One region of the Kitasatospora sp. NPDC098663 genome, then DNA from elsewhere that is predicted to be linked to it. Evidence: riboswitches for the same ligand, from Rfam matches in the RefSeq annotation. Region 1 holds a riboswitch; each other region holds the start of a gene.

Region 1 (3,654 bases):
CCGTGCGCGGGGGCGCCACCGTCGCCCCGAGCGCCCCGAGATCCCGGCCGGATCCCCGGCCCTGGTGCTCGCCGTGCCCGCGACCGCCGGGCCCGAGTCCCGCTCGGTCGTCGAGGAGCTGCTGTCGATCGTCCGCAGCGAGCAGAGCGGCATCCAGACCGCCGTCGGCTACCTCCCGGGCGAAGCCGCCCAGGGCGCCGACAGCGACGACCGCACCGTCGCCGAACTGCTGGCCATGGCCGCCGAGGCCGGCCTGCCCGCGCCGGTCCTGGTGCCGCTGGTACCGGGCCCGCACGGATTCCTGACCGAACTTCACGCCCTCGCCGCCGATTACGGAGCCCCCGTCACCGACGTGCTCGGCCCGCACCCGCTGCTCGCCGAGGCCGTGCACGTGCGCCTGTCCGAGGCCGGCCTGGCGCGTGCCGACCGGGCCCGGCTGTTCGCCATCGCGACCGCCGCGGACGGCGTCGTGCTGACCACCGTCGGCGGCGAGGAGGCCGCTGCCGCGGCCGGCATCACCGGTGTCCTGCTGGCGGCCCGGCTGGCCGTCCCGGTCGTACCCGCCGCGCTCGACGTACCGGGCTCGGTCGCCGCGGCCGTCAACCACCTCAAGGAGACCGGCTCCCAGCGCCCGGCGCTGGCCCCGCTGGTGATCGGCCCGGAGGCCGACTCCGAACTGCTCGCCACGGCCGCCGAGGAGACCGGCTGCCCGTCCGCAGCGCCGCTGGGCGCCTACCCGACGGTCGGCCAGCTGATCGCCTCCACCTACCTGGCCGCGCTGCCCGCACCCTCCCCCGAGGCCCTGGCGCAGGCCGAGGCCGAGGCCGAGGCCGAGGCGGCGGAGGCCGCCGGGGGCGCCCACGCCGACCACTCCGGCCGGGGCGGTCACGCCGCTCACGCGGCTCACGCCGCCGCCGAGGAGTCGGTCGGCCAGTAGCGGTCACCGCACGTGCGAAGGGCCCGGGACGCAACCGTCCCGGGCCCTTCCCGCTTGTCCTGTAAGGGAGTTAAAGGGCGAATGAGCGCGATGTCCGTTCTATCCGCATTTGTTCGCCATCGCTCGACGCGCCCCCCGAGGGCCACAGTGCGGACCCGCCACCCTCCCGGCGGGCGGCCCCCCGGGCGGTCCGACCCTCCGTCACCCGCATCCTGAAGCGCAGACAGTTGTGCGCATCCTTCGCCGGGTTGCCGGAAATCGGTCATTTTTGATCATGGCGAGCGAGAGGAACGATCGTTCTCACCAAACCGTGATGCGCGTCACAGGTGTTTGCAGTTTGAACTTAAGTCTGCTTAACGTGCTCCCCGTTCGTGGCCACACGAACCCAGTTCATCCGCGACGCCGAGTCCTGCCGTCGGATGTCCTGGCAGCGCGAAAACGCACCACGGCAGGAGCGGGGGACCCACAGGTAAGTCGCCCCGGACCGTTCCCCGGAACGATCCAGGGCTAGGGGTGAAGCCGCGCCCACAGCGCGGCCGGGCAACTCCAGCCCGAATCCGACAGCTCACCTCGCAGGCGTGGGAGAGGACCGCGTCTTCATGCTGCCCACCAACGGCACCCGTCTGTCCAGCCGTACCCGACGCGTCATCGCCGCCATCGGCGTCGCGGGCGTCGGCCTCACCATCCCCTGCCTCACCTCCGGCACCGCCTCCGCCGCCTCCGTCGCCACCTGGGACAAGGTCGCCCAGTGCGAGAGCACCGGCAACTGGAGCATCAACACCGGCAACGGCTTCTACGGCGGACTGCAGTTCACCTCCAGCACCTGGGCCGCCTTCGGCGGCACCGCCTACGCCCCCCAGGCCAACCAGGCCACCAAGGACCAGCAGATCGCCGTCGCCGAGAAGGTCCTCGCCTCGCAGGGCCCCGGCGCCTGGCCGGTGTGCTCGGTCCAGGCCGGCCTGACCAAGGGCGGCGCCGCTGCCGCCGTCGACACCTCGGCCGGCTCGGCTGCCGGCTCGACCGCCACCAAGCCCGCCGCGAAGCCGGCCGCCCCGGCCACCCCGGCCACCAAGCCCGCGCAGACCCAGGCCCCGGCCCCGAAGCCCGCCAAGCCGGCCGCACCGGCCCAGGACCAGGCGCAGAAGGGCCAGAACCAGGCCCAGAACAGCGCCCAGCCCCAGACCGACGACTACACCGTGGCCTCCGGCGACTGGCTGTCCTCGATCGCCGACAAGCACAACCTCCAGGGCGGCTGGCAGCGGCTGTACGAGCTCAACCGCGGCACCCTGACCGAGGGCCCGGACTCCATCTACCCGGGTCAGCGCCTCTCGTTCAAGGACGGCGGCCAGGCCCAGCAGTCCGGCTCGTCGGCCACGTCCGGCTCGGACTTCACCTGGTTCGACCGCTCGCAGAAGTCCGGCCAGACCTCCGACAGTGGCGCCGCGAACACCAAGCCGGCGGCCCAGCCCCAGGCTCAGCCCCAGGCCACCAAGCCGGCTTCCAAGCCGGCCGCCCAGGCACAGACCCCGGCGCCGGCCCCGGCCGCCACCGGCAGCATGGCCGCCGCGGTCTCCTTCGCCCAGTCGAAGGTCGGCCAGGCGTACGTCTACGGCGGTACCGGCAACGGCGGTTGGGACTGCTCCGGCCTGACCCAGGCCGCGCTGCGCGCCGCGGGCGTCTCCGTCCCGCGCGTCGCCGCCGACCAGGCCGCCGCCAGCACCCGCGTCTCGCTGGACAGCCTCCAGGCGGGCGACCTGCTGTTCTGGTCCAACAACGGCCAGAACTCCGGCGTCTACCACGTCGCGATCTACATCGGCGGCGGCCAGTACGTCGAGGCCGCCAACCCGAGCTCGGGCGTGCGCCTGCAGACCGTCGCCAACTGGGCGCCGGACTTCGCCGGCCGGGTCTGAGCACGACCGCCGGGTGCAGGAGCCGCCCCACGGACCACGAGGGCTGACCCGGCACCCGGACAGCACGCAACGGGCCCCGGAGAGCAGTTGCTCTCCGGGGCCCGTCCGTTGACCGTCCTCAGCGCGCGCAGGCCCCCGTGGACCCGCGCATGACCAGCTCCGGCTGGAACATGAACTCCCCGCGCTGGGCCGCGTTTGCGCCGACCTCCTCCAGCAGCGCGTCCACCGCCGCGGTCGCCATCGCCTCGACCGGCTGGCGGATCGTGGTCAGCGGCGGCTCGGTGAAGGCGATCAGCGGCGAGTCGTCGAAGCCGACCACCGAGACGTCGTGCGGCACCGACAGCCCACGCTGCCGCACCGCCCGGATCGCCCCGAGCGCCATCATGTCGCTGCCGCAGACGATCGCCGTGCAGCCCTTGTCCAGCAGCGCGCCGGCCGCCGCGTGCCCGCCCTCCACGCTGAACAGCGTGTGGTGGACGAGTTCCTCGGCCTCCTCCTGGCTCCGCCCGAGCACCTCGCGCATCGCCGCCGTGAAGCCCTCGATCTTGCGCAGCACCGGCACGTACCGCCGCTGCCCGACGGCCAGCCCGATCCGCTCGTGCCCGAGTTCGGCCAGGTGCTGGACGGCCATCCACATCGCGGCCCGGTCGTCCGGCGAGATGAACGGCGCGTCGATCCGCTCGCTGTAGCCGTTGATCAGCACGAACGGCACCCCTCGGCCGGTCAGCCGGGCGTAGCGGTCGTGGTCTGCGGTGGAGTCGGCGTGCAGCCCGGAGACGAAGACGATGCCCGCCACGCCCCGGTCGA
Region 2 (3,654 bases), on a different contig from region 1:
GGCCCGGGCGTTCCCGTCCAGCAGCCGCAGGTACCACCGCCGCGCCCTCGCTATCGGTGCGGGCACGTGGACCTCCGCCAAGGGGTCGGCGGTCCCCTGTCATGACCACCAGTCAGCCCGGCCACACTAACCCGTCCGCCCCCACCGCCCCCAGGTCCGCTGCCTGCCCGCCGCACGGGAAGTCGGCCGGTCCGACTTCTCGCGCACGCCTCACCCGGTGCGCCGGCCGTTCGTTCGTCGTGGGGGGCCGGTGCGCCGGGCGGCGTCTCAGGGGGTGGGCCAGGTGCGCAGGCCGGTGGTGAGGAGGGTGATGAGGCGGCTCTGGGTGGTGGCCAGGTCTTCGGCGAGCTGGAAGCCGCCGCCGATGGAGAGGGAGGCGAAGCCGTGGGCGACGGAGCGGACGGTGCGGGCGGCGTGGATCGCCTCCGCGCCGTCGAGGCCGTACTCCCGCAGGACGGCGATGATCACCCCGACGAGCCGCCCGGCCGCGCGGGTGAGGTCGTCGTCCGGCTGCGGGGCCTGGGGGAGCGCGTTGTAGCGGTGCGGGTACTCGGTGGCGTACGCGTGGTAGGCGCGCAGGACGGTGGCGACGGCGTCGTCCCCGCTGCGGCCGACGGCGGCCTCGGCGAGCCGGTCGGCGAGTTCCTCGGTGACCCGGACGGCGATGAGCCGCCGCAGTTCGGCGAGGCCGCCGCTGACGTGCTTGTACAGCGACGGGGTGGCGACCCCGGCCCGGGCGGCGACGGCGGCCAGGGTGAGGGCCTCGGCGCCCTGCTCGTCGATGAGGGCGAGCGCGTGGTCGACGACCTGCTCGGGGGTGAGTCCTACTCGGGGCATGGTGCGGGCTCTCCGTCGGTGGAAGGGGGAAGGGGGAAGGGGGCTGAGGCGGGCGGGTGGGGCTCAGGCGAGTTCGGCGAGGAAGGGCAGCAGGGCGTCGGCGGTGGCCTGCGGGTTGTCTGCCATCGGGTAGTGCCCGGATCCGTCGATCATGACCTTCCGTGCGTTGAGCGCGGCGGCCTGCCGGTCGGCGACGGCTTCCGGCTTCGGGAAGTCGGGGTCCTCGCTGCCCATGATGACGAGCGAGGGGCAGCGGACGGCCGCGGTCCAGCCGATGGGCGCGGAGTCCCCGCCGACGTATCCGCGGGTGGCGGTCTTGCGGCCGGGGGTGCGCATGGCGGCGACGAGTCCGGCCACGTAGGCGTCGAAGTCGGCGGGCTTGGCGCCCGGGTAGGCCAGCTTGCGGTGGTAGAGGCCCCAGAAGGCGGGCGAGTGGACGGTCAGGAAGCCCATGACGCGCAGGGCGCCGCGCATGAGGGCGCCGGGCGGGGGGTTCTCGACGAAGGCGTCGACCAGGGCGATGCCGGCGACCCGCTCGGGGGCGTCGCCGGCGGCCTTGACGACCGTCGCGCCGGTGTAGGAGTTGCCGACCAGGACGGCGCGGTCGATGCCGAGGTGGTCGAGCAGGGCGAGGACGTCGGTGGCGATGGCGGCGGGGGAGTAGTCGTCCCAGACGATCGAGGATTCGCCGAAGCCGCGCAGGTCCATGGTGATGACCCGGCGGCCGGCGGCGGCCAGCAGCGGGCGGAGGTGCCGGTAGGCGGCGCGGGTGTCGAGCATTCCGGGGAGCAGCACGACGGGGGCGCCGTCGCCCTGGCGGGTGTCGTCGTAGGCGAGGCGGCCGCCGGTGACGTCGAGGTACTGGGTGGTGGGGGTGCTGGTGGCGTTCATGGTGGGCCTCCGGAGGGCTGCCGGTGCGGGGCTTCGGAGCGGGGCTTCGGTGCTGCCGCCGATAGCCATAAAGCTAAGACTAATAGCCTTAGCCGTCAAGTCCCTGCGTCCTCGCCGTCCCGTGGCGCGGGAGGTTGGTGAGGGGCGCCCGGGTGGCGGGTCGTCCGTTGACGTCCGATCACGTGAGGCGGCGTCAATGGTGTTCAAGCGTGCTCAAGGGGCCCAAGAGGGACAAAACGCCCTTCGCGCCTCAGAGCGCCCCGCCCGCCTCCGGTCGTCCCGGGCGAACGGCTTGGAATCAGGGCCTCCTAGGATTAACGTTTGATAACGCAGCGCGGTCCTCAACGCCGTACCCAGACGGCACCGTGCGCCGTCGCCTAATCCCGCCGACCGGCCTCCGGGCAGGTCAGGGAGCCGGGGAACCACGTTCCTTGGGGTGAATCGGCGGGGCTCCGGCCCGGCCGTAGGAGACCTTCCTGCTCCGAACCCGTCAGCTAACCCGGTAGGCGCGAAGGAAGGAAAGGAGCGCGCCTCCGTGGCGTCGACGCACACCCCGGCACACCCGGCCGGCCTCGCAGCAGCAGGCACCCGGCTCCTCGACCACCCCGGCCCGGACAGCCCCGAGTACGCGGGCCCGGAGGCCGAGACCAACCGGCACCGGATGCCGCGTCAGGTCCGCGGAACCTCCCCGCTGCTCGGCGTCACCGCCGTCGCCGCCACCCTGGGCGCCACCGGCTTCGCCTCCGCCACCCCGGCCGCCGCCCCGGCCATCGAGACCCCGGACGAGACCCCGGTCGCCCTCTCCGCCGACCCCGGCCTCGCGCTCGCCGCCCGCATCCAGCTGCAGGCCGACAGCCAGCGCACCGCCGCCGAGGAGGACGCCCGCGTCCAGGCCGCGAAGGAGGCCGAGGCCAAGGCCGCCGCCAAGGAGGCCGAGGCCAAGCGGGCCGCCGAGGAGGCCGAGCGGGCCAAGGCCGCCGCCCTCACCCTGCCGGTGCGCGACTACCACCTCACCGCCCACTACGGCCAGAGCGCCCGCTACTGGGCCCACCTGCACACCGGCCTGGACTTCGCCGCGGACACCGGCACCCCCGTCTACGCGGTCGGCCAGGGCACCATCACCTCGGCCGGCTGGTCCGGCTCGTACGGCTACCGGATCGTCGAGACCCTGCCCGACGGCACCGAGATCTGGTACTGCCACCTCTCCTCGATCATCAAGGGCTCCGGCAAGGTCGCCTCCGGCCAGCAGATCGGCAAGGTCGGCGCCACCGGCAACGTCACCGGCGCGCACCTGCACGTGGAAGTCCGCCCCGGTGGCGGCGCCCCCGTCGACCCGGAGACCTGGTTCGAGCAGCGCGGCCTCAACCCCTGACGCACCCGCGAAGCCCCGGCCGCCGGAACCAGAAGGCATCGCGGCCGGGGCTTCGCCGCGTCACTGCTGCGCAGGCTCCGCCGGGTCCGCCGGGTCGGCCGGGTCCGCCGGGTCGGCCGGGTCCGCCGGGTCCGCCGGGTCTGCCGGGTGCGCGTCGAACTCCTCCTGCGCAGGCCCCGCCAGCCCCTCCAGCCGCGCGTCGAACTCCTCCTGCGCCAGCCCGGCCAGGTACGCGTCGATCTCCTCCTGCCCCGGCTCCGGCGCGAGGTCCGGGAACTCCTCCACCAGCAGTCGCGGCAGCCCGGGAACCGTCCACTCCCCGAACAGGTCGAGCGCGGCCTCCACCGCCGCCTCCTCGAACGCCCCGAAGTCCCCGGCCAGTTCGTCCGGCATCGGCCGGCCCAGCGCGGTCAGCTCGGCCAGGTTGCGGTAGCTGCGCCGCATCAGGCCCTGCTCCAGCAGCCGGCGCGCGCCGTCGGTGGCCATGCCGACCGAGATCACCCGGGTCGGGCTCCAGCCCTGCTCGTCCACCTCGTCCAGCCAGCCGGTCTGCG
Region 3 (3,654 bases), on a different contig from region 1:
GTGGGGATGGAGACCGAGAAGTCGCCGGCGACCTCGGGCAGCAGGCCCATGATCACGAACTCGGTGGTGCCGATACCGAAGGCGCTGATCGCCAGCGCCAGGAGCGCGAGGGGCATGAGGGACCGCTTTCCGGAGAGAACCGTTGTGCATGCAACTACCGGCGTCGACAATACGAGACATCCACAGATACTTGCAAGCGCCGCCTATCCCTGGCGGCAGCAACCCTGGCCACGCCACTTGCCACACCCTCAAGCGGATATTAGGTTAGGCTCACCTAACTAACTGGAGGTCCGTCATGAGCCTGCCCGCCGGCGACGCCGAGGTGCCCGAACCCACCACCGCCGAGCGCGTCCAGAGCCTGCTCAGCGCGACCTCCTCGCTCACCGTCCGCGCCTGCGGCGAGCACCACGACCTCGACACCCCGGTCTCCGTCCACGGCTCCCGACTGCGCCTGCGAGCCCCGCTGGGCGACCCGCTCGCCTCCGCCGCCGCCCGCGCCACCGACGGACTCGCCGTCGTCCTGGACGTCACCGACATCTCCCCCGTCGCCGTCCGCGACCGGATCCGCGCCCGCCTCACCCTGGCCGGCCGACTGCACCTGGCCCACCTCGCCGACGACGGCCTCAGCGTCCACCTGCGCGTGGACGTCGCCCACGCCGTCCTCTCCACCCCGTACGGCACCGGCGCGCTCACCGCCGACGACCTCGCCCTCGCCACGCCCGACCCGCTGGCCCGCTACGAGGCCGCCATGCTCACCCACCTCGCCGACGACCACGCCGACGCCCTCGCCCTCCTCACCCGGCTGCTCGACCCGGACCTGCTCGCCCAGCACCCGGAGGTCCGCCCGCTCGCCCTGGACCGCCACGGCCTGGTCCTGCGCCTGGACCACCCGCACGGCCACCGCGACGTCCGCCTGGTCTTCCCCGAACCGGCCGCCGACACCGAGGACTTCGGGCAGCGGATGCACGAGCTGCTGACCGCCGCCCAGCACGGGCTGCCCGCCCACCGACTCTGAACCGGCCCACCGAAGCCGTCGACTCGCCCCGGTCGCGCCCGAGAAGGCCCGGAAACGACAGCGGCCGGCCCGGCTCGCGAGAGAAGTCTCGCGAGCCGGGCCGGCCTGGGCGTGTCCCGCGCCCATGTCCACTGCTGCGGCGATCACCCGGTCGAGCGGTCACCCGACATGACCATCCCGGGCGGTCGATTCGCCTCGTAGCAGCGGTGGTTCCTCATCCGGCACATCCGGTACACCCGGCGCGTCCGGCACATCCGGCACGGGTCAGAGCGCGACGCCGTGGGCCCGCAGGTAGGCGACCGGGTTGATGTCCGAGCCGTACTCCGAGCCGTTGCGGATCTCGAAGTGCAGGTGCGGGCCGGTCACGTTGCCGGTCGCGCCGGAGAGGCCGATCTGCTGTCCGGCCTTGACGGCCTGACCGATCTTCACGCCGATCGAGGACAGGTGCGCGTACTCGGCGTAGTGGCCGTCGGCGAGCTTGATCTCGACCTCGTTGCCGTAGGCGCCGCCGTTGCCGGCCTTCACCACGACGCCGTTGCCGACGGCGCGCAGCGGGGTGCCGGTGGAGGCGACGAAGTCCTGGCCGGTGTGGTGGCCGGAGGCCCACATCGAGCCGGCCACGCCGTACGCGGTGCCCAGCTTCGGGTTGGCCAGCGGGGCGACGAAGGCCGAGGCGGCGGCGACCGGCACGGCGGTGACCGCGGTGGTCGGCGCGGCGGTCTGCAGCTGGGTCTGGAGCTGGGCGGACGGCTTGGCCGTCTCGGTCCTGACCTCCAGCTGGGCCTGCGGCTTGGCGGCGGTGGTGGCCGGCGCGGCGTCCTGGGCGGACGGCTGGGCGGGCTTCGCCGGGGCAGCGGGCTTGGCCGGGGCGGCCTGGCCGGCGATCACGAGCTGCTGACCGGGGAAGATCAGGTCCGGGTTGCCGCCGACGACCTCGCGGTTGTGGTCGTACAGCGCCTGCCAGCCGCCGTCGACGTGCTGGGCGTCGGCGATCCGGGACAGGGTGTCGCCGCTGACGACGCGGTAGCTCTCCTGCGACGGGGCCTGGGCCTGGTCGGCGGAGGCGGCGGCCGGGGCGGCGGTGACCGCGGCGGCCGGCGCGGGGTGGGCCTGGGCGCTCATCGCGGTGACGAGCGGCAGGGCGAAGGAGACACCGGTGACGGCGGTGGCGATCCCGATGCGGGCGGCGCGGGGCAGGGCGATACGACGAGCCTGTGCAGGCATGGAATTTTCCTCTCCGACGCCTGCGAGGTGAGCTGTCGGGTTCGGGCTGGAGTTGCCCGGCCGCACATGCGGCTTCACCCCTAGCCGGCCCTGGATCCGGGTACGCGAAAGCGTGCCGATTCCGGTCCGGCGACTTACCTGTGGGTCCCCCGCTCCTGCCGTACAGAGTTCGGTGCGAGCCACCGGGCAGCGGCAGGATTCGGCGTTCCACCCGGTGGATCCGTCCGGACTGGCCGGGCGGTCGCTGAACTAAAACCCATCCGTTCGGGTGAAGCAATGTCGATCACTTGAACCGGCAACGACCCCCCGAGCTGCGGTGACCCTCCGAATGATCGGCTGCACCGTACGTACACAATCCATTTACCCGGCGCCACTGATCCACGACGCTGCGCCGACTCCGCCACCGCTGCGCACCCACCCGCTCACGCACCGCGCACCCACCGACACACCCCCCGGTGACCCTTGTCACGTACGCCCCGCGGGCGCAGGATCGGCCCGTGGCCACCTCCGAAGCAGGAACACTGCGCCTGGGCACCTCACGGGGACGCTGGGTCCTCCTCGCGACAGTGCTCGGCTCCAGCATGGCGCTGCTCGACGGCACCGTGGTGAACGTCGCGCTGCCCCGCATCGGCGCCGATCTCGGCGCCTCCCTCGCGTCCCTGCAGTGGACGCTCAACGCCTACCTGCTCACCCTGGCCGGGCTGATCCTGCTCGGCGGCGCGCTCGGCGACCGGTACGGCCGGCGCCGGGTCTTCCTGATCGGCGTGCTCTGGTTCGCCGCCGCCTCCGCGGCCTGCGCCGCCGCCCCCACCATCCACGTGCTGATCGCCGCCCGCGCCGTCCAGGGCATCGGCGGGGCGCTGCTCACCCCCGGTTCGCTCGCCATCCTGCAGGCCGTCTTCCACCCGGACGACCGCTCGGCGGCGGTCGGCCTGTGGTCGGGCCTCGGCGGGGTGTCGGCCGCGGTCGGCCCCTTCCTCGGCGGCTGGCTGGTGGACGGCCCCGGCTGGCGGTGGATCTTCCTGCTGAACCTGCCGCTCGCGGCCGCCGTGATCGCGGTCACCTCCCGCTTCGTCCCCGAGAGCCGGAACGAGAGCGCCGTCGGCCGCTTCGACGTCCCCGGCGCACTGCTCGCCGCGCTCGCCCTCGGCGCGATCACCTACGCGCTGACCGCCGCCGGGGAGGGCCTGTCCCCCGCGGTCTGGCTCACCGGCGCGGCCGGCCTGCTGCTCGGCGCGGCCTTCATCGCGGTCGAGCGCCGCGCCGCCGAGCCGATGCTGCCGCTCGGCCTCTTCTCCTCCCGGCTGTTCACCGCCGTCAACCTGGTCACCCTCTGCGTCTACGCGGCGTTCAGCGGGGTGTTCTTCCTGCTGGTCGTGCAGTTGCAGATCGTCTCCGGCTTCTCCCCGCTGGTC
Region 4 (3,654 bases), on a different contig from region 1:
GGGGGAGCGCCAGGCGGACTTGATGACGCATCTGCTGAACATCGACCCGCCGGACCACACCCGGCTGCGCCGGCTGGTGTCGAAGGCGTTCACGCCGCGCCGGGTGGCGGAGTTCGAGCCGCGGGTGCAGCAGCTCACGGACCGGCTGATCGACGGCTTCGCGCAGCGCGGTTCGGCGGACCTGATCCACGAGTTCGCGTTCCCGCTCCCCATCTACGCGATCTGCGACATGCTGGGCGTGCCGGCCGAGGACCAGGACGACTTCCGGGACTGGGCCGGGATGATGATCCGGCACGGCGGCGGTCAACGCGGCGGCGTGGGGCGGGCGGTGAAGCGGATGCGGGCGTACCTGCTGGAGCTGATCCACCGCAAGCGGGCGGATCCGGGTGACGACCTGATCTCGGGCCTGATCCGGGCGAGCGACCACGGCGAGCACCTGAACGAGAACGAGGCCGCCGCGATGGCGTTCATCCTCCTGTTCGCGGGGTTCGAGACGACCGTCAACCTGATCGGCAACGGCACGTACGCGCTGCTGCGCAACCCGGAGCAGCGCAGGCTGCTGCAGGAGTCGGTGGTGCGCGGCGAGACGGCGCTGCTGGAGACCGGGATCGAGGAACTCCTGCGCTACGACGGTCCGGTGGAGATGGCGACGTGGCGTTTCGCGACGCGGCCGCTGTCGATCGGCGGGGTGGACATCCCGGTGGGCGATCCGGTGCTGGTGGTGCTGGCCGCGGCGGATCGCGATCCGGCCAGGTTCTCGGACGAGAACACCCTGGACCTGGCCCGCACGGACAATCCGCACCTGGGTTTCGGCCACGGGATCCACTACTGCATCGGGGCCCCGCTGGCCCGCCTGGAGGGACGGAGCGCACTGGCCACGCTGCTTTCCCGGCTGCCGGACCTGCGGCTCGCGGAAAACCCGGAGAACCTGCGCTGGCGAGGTGGCCTGATCATGCGTGGCCTGCGGGAACTCCCGGTCGAATTCACTCCGGAGACCCGCTCTCCGCACGCGCCTCCGGTCACGCCGACCGACGCTTCGACACGCTGACGGCACGTCTCCGGCGGCTCATGGGGCCGGGTCTGAACCCGTATCAATCCGGACATACCGCCGCCGTTGGTAGGCGATTGACCACGCGCCGTAATTTGTGTGTGATATCGGCGATATGAGCTTGTTATTGGTCTGATGATCTGTCTACTCTCCCTGGAGTTCGCAGCTGCGGACCTCGTGCGCGGAACGCCGAATCCTGCCCGCCGCGCCACGGGAAACCGACCAGACCCTGGGCAGGGGCGGGGGAACCAGGTTTGTTGCCGTTCCCCAACGGCTTGGGGTGAAGCCGCCCGAGCGGAATCGTTTCCGCTTTCGGCGGCCGGGCCACCTCCCGGTCCGAACCCGACAGCTCACCTCGCAGGCGTGCGGAGAGGGACCTCTTCATGCTGTTCGTTGGAACTGGCCGTCACCGTCGTCGCACCCAGGCCGAGAAGGCCATCGCCGTCGCCGGTGTGGCCGGCGTCGGACTCGCGATGCCGCTCCTCACCGCCACCGGCGCCTCCGCCGCCCCGGCCTCCACCTGGGACGCCGTCGCCCAGTGCGAGAGCGGCGGCAACTGGAGCATCAACACCGGCAACGGCTTCTCCGGCGGCCTGCAGTTCACGCCCAGCACCTGGAAGGCGTACGGCGGCACCTCCTACGCCCCGCAGGCCAACCAGGCCAGCAAGGCGCAGCAGATCTCGGTCGCCGAGAAGGTGCTGGCCTCGCAGGGCCCGGGCGCCTGGCCCGTCTGCTCCCAGAAGGCCGGCCTGACCAAGGGCGGCGCCCCGGCCTCCGTGGACACCTCCACGGACGCCAAGCCCGCCAAGCAGCCCGCCGCCAAGCAGACCCAGCAGACGCAGGCCCCGAAGCCCGCCCAGCAGCCGGTCAAGCAGGCCGCCCCGAAGCCGGCCGCCCAGCAGCCCGTCCAGCAGGCCCCGCAGCAGACGCAGCCGCAGACCCAGGGCTTCTCCGGCAAGGCCGGCTGGGACGCCGACGCGAAGGTGTACTGGTACCAGAACAACGGCGCCTGGTACTGGACCAGCCACCAGAGCGTCTACCAGCAGTACGCGGGCCAGCCCGCCGCCCAGCCGCAGTCCGCGCCCCGCGCCGCGCAGCCCGCGCAGTCCGCCCCGGTCGCGCAGTCCGCCGCCGCGCAGGGCGGTCACGACTACACCGTCCGGGCCGGCGACACGCTGTCGACGATCGCCGCCGCCCAGGGCGTGTCCGGCGGCTGGCAGTCGGTGTACGACGGCAACCGCGGCACCGTCGGCGGCAACCCCAACCTGATCATGCCCGGCCAGGTGCTGCACCTCGGCTGAGCGGCCCGGGCCCCGAACGGCCCGCGCCCTGCGGGCGAAGGGGGACGAGTGCCGTCCCCCTTCGCCCGCATTCCCCCGTATTCGCCCGCTTCGATCGGGCAAGCAGGTGAACTACTGGCGGGTAGCCGGGCCACACGCTGAGACGGGACCGAGGCCAGCGCGGCCCCGGGGGCCGGGGCGGTTAGGCTCTGGTCGTAACGACTCCGCAATCGTCCCGCCGGCAGCACCCAACGTCAGCCGGACCCTGCTTCCGCAAGGAGATGCCTCGTGCCGTCCATCGATGTCGTCGTAGCCCGTGAGATTCTCGACTCGCGTGGCAACCCCACGGTCGAGGTCGAGGTCGGCCTCGACGACGGCAGCACCGGCCGTGCCGCTGTCCCGTCGGGTGCCTCCACCGGCGCCTTCGAGGCGCTGGAGCTGCGCGACGGTGACAAGAACCGCTACTTCGGCAAGGGCGTGGAGAAGGCCGTCCTGGCCGTCATCGAGCAGATCGGCCCGGAGCTGGTCGGCTACGACGCCACCGAGCAGCGCCTGATCGACCAGGCCATGCTCGACCTGGACGCCACCCCGGACAAGTCCTCGCTCGGCGCCAACGCGATCCTGGGCGTCTCGCTGGCCGTGGCGCACGCCGCCTCCGAGGCCAGCGACCTGCCGCTGTTCCGCTACCTGGGCGGCCCGAACGCGCACGTGCTGCCCGTTCCGATGATGAACATCCTCAACGGCGGTTCGCACGCGGACTCCAACGTCGACATCCAGGAGTTCATGATCGCCCCGATCGGCGCGGAGTCCTTCTCCGAGGCCGTCCGCTGGGGCGTCGAGGTCTACCACACCCTCAAGGGCGTGCTGAAGGAGCGCGGCCTGTCGACCGGCCTCGGCGACGAGGGCGGCTTCGCGCCGAACCTGGACAGCAACCGCGAGGCCCTGGACCTCATCACCGAGGCCATCCAGAAGGCCGGCTACGTGCCCGGCCGCGACATCGCGCTCGCCCTGGACGTCGCCGCGTCCGAGTTCTACGAGGACGGCGCCTACCAGTTCGAGGGCAAGGCCATCTCCGCCGCCGAGCTCATCGAGTACTACGCCGGGCTGGTCGACGCCTACCCGCTGGTCTCCATCGAGGACCCGCTGGACGAGTCGGACTGGGACGGCTGGAAGGCCATGACCGTCAAGCTGGGCGACAAGGTCCAGCTGGTCGGCGACGACCTGTTCGTCACCAACCCGGCCCGCCTGGCCAGGGGCATCGAGACCGGCACCGCCAACGCGCTGCTGGTGAAGGTGAACCAGATCGGCTCGCTGACCGAGACCCTG

What was found. A riboswitch is a leader RNA that binds a small molecule or an ion and turns the genes downstream of it on or off. The one in region 1 is predicted to bind cyclic di-AMP.
Region 2: another riboswitch for cyclic di-AMP. It lies ahead of ACIQVZ_RS28280 (M23 family metallopeptidase); the one in region 1 lies ahead of ACIQVZ_RS32270 (transglycosylase family protein).
Region 3: another riboswitch for cyclic di-AMP. It lies ahead of ACIQVZ_RS12405 (LysM peptidoglycan-binding domain-containing M23 family metallopeptidase); the one in region 1 lies ahead of ACIQVZ_RS32270 (transglycosylase family protein).
Region 4: another riboswitch for cyclic di-AMP. It lies ahead of ACIQVZ_RS19760 (transglycosylase family protein); the one in region 1 lies ahead of ACIQVZ_RS32270 (transglycosylase family protein).

Annotation. Positions count from the first base shown of each region.
Region 1 covers NZ_JBIWAP010000039.1:14,457-18,110, forward strand. The annotation lists gene ACIQVZ_RS32265 (hypothetical protein) at 1-937, shown strand, start outside; cyclic di-AMP (ydaO/yuaA leader) riboswitch at 1,369-1,529, shown strand; gene ACIQVZ_RS32270 (transglycosylase family protein) at 1,516-2,847, shown strand; gene ACIQVZ_RS32275 (LacI family DNA-binding transcriptional regulator) at 2,966-3,654, opposite strand, start outside.
Region 2 covers NZ_JBIWAP010000029.1:96,879-100,532, forward strand. The annotation lists gene ACIQVZ_RS28265 (PP2C family protein-serine/threonine phosphatase) at 1-66, opposite strand, end outside; gene ACIQVZ_RS28270 (TetR-like C-terminal domain-containing protein) at 268-837, opposite strand; gene ACIQVZ_RS28275 (alpha/beta hydrolase) at 901-1,728, opposite strand; cyclic di-AMP (ydaO/yuaA leader) riboswitch at 2,093-2,251, shown strand; gene ACIQVZ_RS28280 (M23 family metallopeptidase) at 2,264-3,100, shown strand; gene ACIQVZ_RS28285 (hypothetical protein) at 3,161-3,654, opposite strand, start outside.
Region 3 covers NZ_JBIWAP010000009.1:162,148-165,801, forward strand. The annotation lists gene ACIQVZ_RS12395 (MFS transporter) at 1-116, opposite strand, end outside; gene ACIQVZ_RS12400 (DUF2470 domain-containing protein) at 296-1,015, shown strand; gene ACIQVZ_RS12405 (LysM peptidoglycan-binding domain-containing M23 family metallopeptidase) at 1,280-2,239, opposite strand; cyclic di-AMP (ydaO/yuaA leader) riboswitch at 2,242-2,424, opposite strand; gene ACIQVZ_RS12410 (MFS transporter) at 2,737-3,654, shown strand, end outside.
Region 4 covers NZ_JBIWAP010000016.1:175,031-178,684, forward strand. The annotation lists gene ACIQVZ_RS19755 (cytochrome P450) at 1-1,048, shown strand, start outside; cyclic di-AMP (ydaO/yuaA leader) riboswitch at 1,259-1,426, shown strand; gene ACIQVZ_RS19760 (transglycosylase family protein) at 1,432-2,349, shown strand; gene eno (phosphopyruvate hydratase) at 2,617-3,654, shown strand, end outside.